One region of the Streptomyces sp. NPDC050418 genome, then DNA from elsewhere that is predicted to be linked to it. Evidence: predicted binding sites of a transcription regulator. Region 1 holds the regulator's gene; the other holds the start of a gene.
What was found. Region 1 encodes HspR, which represses chaperone genes until heat shock. Its sites were predicted from a motif close to TTGAGNNNNNNNNNCTCAA; they were not measured.
Positions count from the first base shown of each region.

Region 2: a site for HspR is predicted at 1,748-1,766, ahead of lon (endopeptidase La). Genes of this name have one in related genera too.

Region 1 covers NZ_JBITIG010000007.1:271,611-275,817, forward strand. The annotation lists gene ACIBI4_RS19005 (LuxR C-terminal-related transcriptional regulator) at 1-884, opposite strand, end outside; gene ACIBI4_RS19010 (class I SAM-dependent methyltransferase) at 1,181-2,095, shown strand; gene ACIBI4_RS19015 (heat shock protein transcriptional repressor HspR) at 2,188-2,643, opposite strand; gene dnaJ (molecular chaperone DnaJ) at 2,649-3,836, opposite strand; gene grpE (nucleotide exchange factor GrpE) at 3,876-4,207, opposite strand, start outside.
Region 2 covers NZ_JBITIG010000009.1:363,458-367,664, forward strand. The annotation lists gene ACIBI4_RS23920 (SAM-dependent methyltransferase) at 1-497, opposite strand, end outside; gene ACIBI4_RS23925 (GNAT family N-acetyltransferase) at 572-1,237, opposite strand; gene ACIBI4_RS23930 (hypothetical protein) at 1,338-1,607, opposite strand; gene lon (endopeptidase La) at 1,789-4,203, shown strand.

The sequences.
Region 1 (4,207 bases):
CCTATGTGGTGCCTGCATGTGCGTACGTTGATGCCGAGCCGCTCAGCGATGACGGCGTCGGTGTACCCCTCGGCCAGGAGGGCCGCGATGGCGTGTTCGCGGTGACTGACGCCCTCGACGACGCCGGCGTAAGGCACGTGTTCGGAGAACGGAACAGCCCGGTGCCAGAACCTGTCGAACACCCCGACGAGATAGTCGATCAGGGCAGGATGCCTCAACTCCAAGGCGACCGAGCGGTCCGGACTGGCCGGAATGAACGCCACGGCGCGATCGAAAATCAGTAGGCGCTCGCCCACCTCGTCGAGCGTGCGGACCTCCACCGAGCCTTCCAGCTGCTCCAGGTAGGTCTCCAATCCCTGCCCGTGCCGGGCGACATGGGTGTACAGACTGCGGGTGCGCACCCCTCGTTCCTGCAGGTCGAGCGCGCGCGGCAGCGCCCCGCTCAGGTCACGCTCCGAACGGATACCGGACGGCTGCATGGCACGCAATTCCGCGACACAGGCGGCTGTCGCCTCGTCGATGGCGAGGTTGATACGCGGCATGCCTTCGAGCACCCTGAGTGCAGCACTCGGAGAAGCATTCGCTGCCCTGGGTACGGCACTTCGCTCGGCCATTCCGGCGAGCACGCCCGCCCTTCGTCGTATCTCCCCCAGCTCTCCCTCGAATTCCCGCAGCAGACGAGCGACCACCACGCCGGGATTCGTGGGCAGCAACCACGCCATGTCCAAGGGATCCGGGTGCAAGAGGCCCAACTCGACCAGGCAGCGCGCATCCGTCACCTTCGACCGCGAGATTCGCCCAGCCTGCAGCGCCGCCTGATAGGCCTCTTCTCCGGCGTCGCACAATTCCTCGACGTCATGCCGATGCGTATCGCCTTCGGCCACCGCCCTACCCCCAAATCCGGTACTCCGCGCCCATTATCCCGGGGCTCGACGCAGAACTGACGCCACCTGACCCATCCCCTCACCTCCCCCACAAATGCAGCCAAGCCCAAGAGGGCCCACCCGTCCACGAGAACCGGAACATCCCGGCCACCACCCTTGAAGACAAAGGGCCCTCACCTTCAGCACCGCACACAAAAGGACCACCCCCTTCCGTAGCCCAACTGCCATCCCCGCTTCTCCCGCAGGGGCCCGCACATTGGTTGTGACGGGGAGAGCCTCGGCCTACGGTCCACGCCATGCGAGCGCTCATCACCAGCAAGGCCGGCAGGCGTACCCTGCGGCCCATCGTCCAGCTCATAGACCAGCGAGTGGAACGCCAGGTCCGGCGTGTCATCGAGGAGTCCGGACGGGCCGAGGTGACGCAGCAGGAGCTGAACCGGCTGCGGAACCGGCAGCGGCCGTTGGAGCTGTTCTTCGACGGCACCGGGCGAGGGGCGTCCAGGCTGCCTTCCGCGCCTCATCTCAACCGGACCATCAGTGAGTTGACCGAGGTGACGGGCGCCGGGCAGGAGGCCGTCGAGCGGACCGTCGCGCAGGCATTCCGGCTGCTCATCGCATTGGAGGCGCTGGGTGTGGGGCGGATCGCGGGCGGCACGATGAACATCGTGGGCAAGCTGTCCGCCGTGCCGCTGCTCGATCCGCCGAACGACGAGTTCCTGGAGATCGGGACGCTGTACGGGATGTTCAGCGCCGGGATGAGCCGGATGATGCAGCGGGCCGGCCGCACGCCGGAGCTGACGATCGTCGACCCCTTGGCAGGCAGCCAGCTGCAGCCCGGGGCCACGATGGGCGTCGACGCTTCCGGTACGCCCGTGAACGAGGCCGCCGTACGCACCAACCTGTCACTCGTCGGCGCCGACGCCCGTATCCGGCAAGGGTTTTCGGAGGACCCGGAGGTCCGCGCCGAGATCTCCGACCGCGAGTACGGCGTGATCATCGTGGACGGTGACCACTCCGCCGCGGGCGTCGCCGCCGATCTCGAGTGGGCCGAACAGATCGCCGCGCCAGGCGGGGTGGTCGTGCTCGACGACTTCGGTCACCCCAAGTGGCAGGGGATCAAGGAGGCGTTCGATAAGCACATGGCAGGTCGGACCCGGTTCCGGTTCCTCGGGCAGGTCGCCCACTCCGGCTACCTCAAGGCAGAGGGGTAGCGGGGGCAGCGGCTTCAGTACAGCGAAGAAGGCCCCTTCCTGTCAGTGGCAGGAAGGGGCCCTCGTTCAGGCCGTGGGGAGCGGGACGCCGCTCAGTCCGTGGGCTTCTTCGGCCGCCACACCACGAGCGCCGACGTCTGCTGGACCTCCTGATAGGGCACCAGATCGCGGCGGTACGAGGCGTGCACCGCCGCTTCACGTTGCTGCAGCGTGGCGGCGGCTCCCTCCAGCGCGGCGGCGAGTTCGGCCACGCGGGACTGCAGCGCGGCGACCTGGTTCTCCAGCTCGATGATGCGCTTGATGCCGGCCAGGTTGATGCCCTCGTCCTGCGACAGCGCCTGCACCTGGCGGAGCAGTTCGATGTCGCGGGCCGAGTAGCGCCGGCCCCGGCCCGCGGTGCGGTCCGGGGAGACGAGACCGAGGCGGTCGTACTGCCTCAGGGTCTGCGGGTGCAGGCCGGACAGCTGCGCCGCCACCGAGATGACGTAGACCGGTGTCTCGTCGGTCAGTTCGTACGGATTACGGCTTCGCCCCGAGCGGCTGTCCATGTGCCTCATGCTCCCTTCGCGGCCTGGAAGAGTTCTGCCCGGGGATCGTGGTCCTCAGTCGCCTCGGCATAGGCGGTGAGGGCGTCACGCGCCCCGTCGGAAAGCTCCGTCGGCACGGCCACTTCGACCGTGACGAGGAGGTCGCCCCGCGTCCCGTCCTTGCGGACCGCACCCTTTCCGCGGGCGCGCATGGTGCGGCCGTTGGGGGTGCCCGGGGGCAGTTTGAGCTTGACCGCGGGGCCGCCCAGGGTCGGGACCCTGATCTCGCCGCCGAGGGTCGCCTCGGTGAAGGACACCGGGACGGTCACCGTGAGGTTGTCGTCCTTGCGGCCGAACACCGGGTGCTTGTCCACGTGCACGACGACGTACAAGTCGCCCGCGGGCCCGCCCCGTTCACCGGGTGCGCCCTTGCCGCGCAGCCGGATCCGCTGGCCGTCCGAGACGCCCGCCGGGATCCGGACCTGCATGGTGCGCGAGGACTTGGCGCGGCCGGAGCCCTTGCAGACCTCGCAGGGGTCCTGGGCGATGAGGCCGCGGCCCTTGCAGTCCACACACGGGTCGGTGAGCGAGAAGCCGCCACCGCCGCCGCGCGAGACCTGGCCGGTGCCGACACAGGTCGGGCACACGCGAGGCGTGCCGTTCTTGTCGCCGGTGCCCGAACAGGCCTTGCAGGGCTGCTGCGAGGACATCCGCAGCGGGACGGTCGCGCCGTCCACCGCCTCGGTGAAGGACAGGGTGACCTCGGACTCGATGTCCTGGCCGCGGCGGGGCTGGGTCCGCGGACCCGTGCCGGTGCCGCCGCGGTTGAACAGCCCGCCGAACACGTCCCCGAGGCCGCCCCCGAAGGTGCCGCCCTGGGTGCCCTGCGAACCGCCCGCGCCGCCGCCGAAGAGGTCGCCGAGGTCGAAGTTGAACGAGCCGCCGCCCGCGCCGGGACCGGCACGGAAGCCGCCGTTCCCGAACAGGGCGCGCGCCTCGTCGTACTCCTTGCGCTTCTTCGGGTCACCGAGGACGTCGTTCGCCTCGGAGATCTCCTTGAAGCGCTCCTCCGCCTTGGCGTTGCCCTTGTTGGCGTCCGGGTGGAACTCGCGGGCGAGCTTGCGGTACGCCTTCTTGATCTCGGCCTCGGTGGCGTCCTTCGGGACGCCGAGGACCTTGTAGTAGTCCTTCTCGATGAAGTCCTTGGTGCTCATCCCCGGCGTCCCTCCTCACGTCTACCGGTGGTGATCGCGTCAGCCCTCGTCCGGGCCACCGCTCTCCTTGTCGTCAGCGGCCGCGTCATCGGCGTCCTTGGCCGCCTGCGCGCCCGGCTGGGGCTCGGCGACGGCCACCCGCGCGGGGCGGATGGTGCGCTCGCCGATGCGATACCCGGGCTGCAGGATCGCGACGCAGGTCGTCTCCGTGACGTCCGGCGCGTACGAGTGCATCAGGGCCTCGTGGATCGTCGGGTCGAAGGGCTCGCCCTCCTTGCCGAACTGCTGCAGGCCCATCTTCGCCGCGACCGTCTCCAGGGATTCGGCCACGGACTTGAACCCGCCCACGAGCTCGCCGTGTTCACGGGCGC
Region 2 (4,207 bases), on a different contig from region 1:
GTGTAGTCGTCCTTCTCGAAGCCGGCCGCGAGCGTACGGGCGTTGGGTTCGCGCTCCCAGAACGCCTCGCCCACGAGCACCCGGCCCTTGCGCGCCAGATGCCGTCCGCACGCGTCCAGCGTGGGCATCAGCCCGCCGAAGGCGTACGTGGAGCCGATACAGAGGACCGCGTCGTACGGCTCAGGGTCGCGGAACGTCATGGCGTCCCGCCGGTGCAGCGTGACGCGCTCGCCGAGCCCGGCCGCGTCGAGGCGCTCCTGCCCGCGGGCGAGCGCCGGTTCGCTGAGGTCGACCCCGTCGCCGGTGACGCCCGGCCGGCCGGCCGCGGCCCGCGCGAGCCACTCCGCCGCCCCGCACCCGAGATCGAGCACCCGCTCGTCGCCCCGCACCAGGGCCCGCCCGAGCAGCCGCTCCACCGAGGCGTCCTGCAGGGGCGCGCCGATGGGGTGCTCGCCGTGCGCGATCGAGCTGATCGTCTGCCGGTTCATGAAGGTCATGAGGGAATCCTGCCGGGGCGGTGTCGCGGGTGACCATGGTCCGGCCGGAGCCGCGGTATGTGGGGGACGGGGTTCTATCCCGTGGGCCCCACGAACCTCGCGTTCGTCAGCGGCGCGACGATCCGCCATCCCACCGCCTCGTAGAGGAGCCGCCCTTCAGGCGTGCACGCGAGGACCGCGCGGGTCGAGCCCTGGGCGCGGGCCGCGGCGTGCAGCGTGCGCATGACCGCCTTGCCCAGGCCCCGGCGCTGGTGCTCCTCGGCCGTCTCGATCTGGTCGACGACCGCGCTCGCGCCCACCGGCGCGATCTGCCCGCGCGCGGCGAACGAGCCGTCCTCGTCGGCGACCAGGACGCGGGTGACGCCGCCGCGCGTCCAGGTGTGCATCCGGTACCCGTCCGCGAGGACGACCTCCGGCTCCGGCCGCAGCTCCGTCGTCATCAGATAGTCGCCCGAGCCGTACGGTTCCCAGCCGGGAGCGAGCCACGGCACGACGCGTGCGGGGTCGGCGAACACCTTGAGGTGCCAGTTCACCCCGCGGCTCGACTCGGTGACCTTACGGACGTCCGCTTCGAGTACGGCGTCGTTGGTGGCGGCCAGGACATGGCGGCTGACGTGCGGGATCTGCCCGACGTGCACGGTGTAGCCCCACGGCTCCACGACGGGTTCCGAGGCACCGCGCGACACGACCCACCCGTCGACCCATTCCCTGACGTTGACGTCCTCGCGCGCGCTCTCCATGAGCAGGTCCCCTCCCGTGAGCTCCAGTGCCGTAATAGATGAACACGGCCATGGACCCTTACGCAAGGGGTTTCTGTGCGAGGCGGGGGCGGCGGATTGCTCAACGCCCGCGCCGCAGCCGGACCCAGCGGCCGAACCCCCAGTGGTTGTCCGGCGAAGGGGCGGGCGTCTTGCGTTCGGCCTCCGCCTGGATCTCCACGTACGCGTCGTGGGACGTGGCGCGGAACGCCTCCTCGTACGCCGCGAGCGCACCGCTCATCGCCCCGCCGCCAGTGCCCCGCCGCCGGATCCGCGCGGCCAGCCAGATGAAGGGGCCGAGCATCAGGGCGAAGGCGCCGGTAATGATCAGGAACGGTACGAGCGCACTCATGCCCACGAGCCTACGGGCCCGCCGGTGCCCGCCCGCGCAGACCGTGACGCCCGCCCGTCCGCCGAGTCCGTGACGCCCCGCTCGCGAGCCGATCGCTCACAGCGAACGCGTGCCGGGGAACATTCGGAGGCGCACAAGCATTGAGTCGGCATAGCTCAACTTGAATGCCGAAGGGGAGATCATGGCTTCGACGTCCTCACCGCTCACCCTGCCCGTCCTGCCGCTCGACGACGAGGTCGTCCTGCCCGGTATGGTCGTTCCGCTCGACCTCAACGATCCCGATGTACGCGCCGCGGTGGAGGCCGCCCAAGCCGCCGCACGCGGCCAGACCGGCAAGCCACGCGTCCTGCTGGTGCCGCGCATCGACGGGACCTACGCGGGCATCGGCGTCCTCGGCACCGTCGAGCAGGTCGGCCGCCTCGCCGACGGCGACCCCGGCGCCCTGATCCGCGCCCGCCGCCGTGTGCGGATCGGCGCGGGCACGACCGGACCGGGCGCCGCCCTGTGGGTCGAGGGCACGCAGGTGGACGACAGTGCGCCCGAGCCGCTGCCGGGCTCCGTCACCGAACTGATCAAGGAATACAAGGCACTTGCCACCAGCTGGCTCCGCAAGCGCGGCGCCTGGCAGGTGGTCGACCGCGTCCAGCAGATCGACGACGCGGGCGCCCTCGCCGACAACTCCGGTTACTCGCCGTTCCTGACCACCGCCCAGAAGGTGGAGCTCCTGGAGACCACCGACCCGGTGGCCCGCCTCAAGCTCGCCATCCAGTGGCTCGGCGACCACCTCGCCGAGCAGGATGTCGCCGAGTCCATCGCCAAGGACGTCCAGGAGGGCGTCGACAAGCAGCAGCGCGAGTTCCTGCTGCGGCGCCAGCTCGAAGCCGTACGCAAGGAGCTTCGGGAGATCAACGGCGAGGACGACGGCGAGGAGTCGGACGACTACCGCGCCCGCGTCGAGGCCGCCGACCTGCCCGAGAAGGTACGGGAGGCCGCGCTCAAGGAGGTCGACAAGCTGGAGCGGTCCAGCGACCAGTCCCCCGAGGGCAGCTGGATCCGCACCTGGCTGGACACGGTGCTCGAACTGCCGTGGAGCGAGCGCACCGAGGACGCGTACGACATCCAGGGCGCCAAGGCGGTCCTGGACGCCGAGCACGCGGGCCTCGACGACGTGAAGGAGCGGATCACCGAGTACCTGGCGGTGCGCAAGCGGCGCAGCGACCGGGGCCTGGGTGTGGTCGGCGGGCGGCGCGGCGGTGCCGTGCTCGCGCTCGTCGGGCCGCCCGGCGTCGGCAAGACCTCGCTCGGCGAGTCCGTGGCGCACGCGATGGGGCGCAAGTTCGTACGCGTCGCCCTCGGCGGTGTCCGCGACGAGGCGGAGATCCGCGGCCACCGGCGTACGTACGTCGGCGCGCTGCCGGGCCGTATCGTCCGCGCCATCAGGGAGGCCGGGTCCATGAACCCGGTGGTGCTGCTCGACGAGATCGACAAGGTCGGCTCCGACTTCCGCGGCGACCCCGCGGCCGCCCTCCTCGAAGTCCTCGACCCGGCGCAGAACCACACCTTCCGCGACCACTACCTGGAGGTCGAACTCGACCTCAGCGACGTGGTGTTCCTGGCCACGGCCAACGTGCTCGAAGCCATCCCGGAGGCCCTGCTCGACCGCATGGACCTGGTCCGGCTCGACGGCTACACCGAGGACGAGAAGGTCGTCATCGCCCGCGACCACCTGCTGCCCCGGCAGCTGGAGCGGTCCGGTCTCAACGGTGACGAGGTCACGGTCGACGAGGACGCGCTGCGCAAGCTGGCCGGCGAGTACACGCGGGAGGCCGGTGTCCGCAACCTGGAGCGGGCCATCACGCGCGTGCTCCGCAAGGTCGCGGCCCAGCACGAACTCGGCGACCGCGAGCTGCCGTTCACGGTCGGCGCCGACGATCTCCGTACGCTCATCGGGCGCCCGCACCATGTGCCCGAGTCCGCCCAGGACCCGGCCGAGCGCCGCACCGCCGTACCGGGTGTGGCCACCGGCCTCGCGGTCACCGGCGCGGGCGGCGACGTGCTCTTCGTCGAGGCCTCGCTCGCCGACCCGGAGACGGGCGCGGCAGGTCTGACCCTGACCGGCCAGCTCGGCGACGTGATGAAGGAATCGGCACAGATCGCTCTGAGCTTCCTGCGCTCGCACGGCGCGGAACTGGAGCTCCCGGTGGGCGACTTGAAGGACCGCGGGGTCCACATCCACTTCCCCGCGGGCGCGGTGCCGAAGGACGGGCCGAGCGCGGGCATCACGATGACCACCGCCCTCGCGTCCCTGCTCTCCGGCCGCCAGGTCCGTACGGACGTGGCCATGACCGGCGAGGTCTCGCTCACCGGCCGGGTGCTGCCCATCGGCGGCGTCAAGCAGAAGCTGCTTGCCGCACACCGGGCGGGCGTCACCACGGTGATCATCCCGAAGCGCAACGAGGCCGATCTGGACGACGTCCCCGCGGAGGTCCTGGAGAAGCTGGAGGTCCACCCGGTGACGGACGTACGGCAGGTCCTGGAACTGGCCCTGTCGCCGGCGTCGAACGGGGCGCCCGCGGAGGTTCCGGTCGCGGCGTGACGGA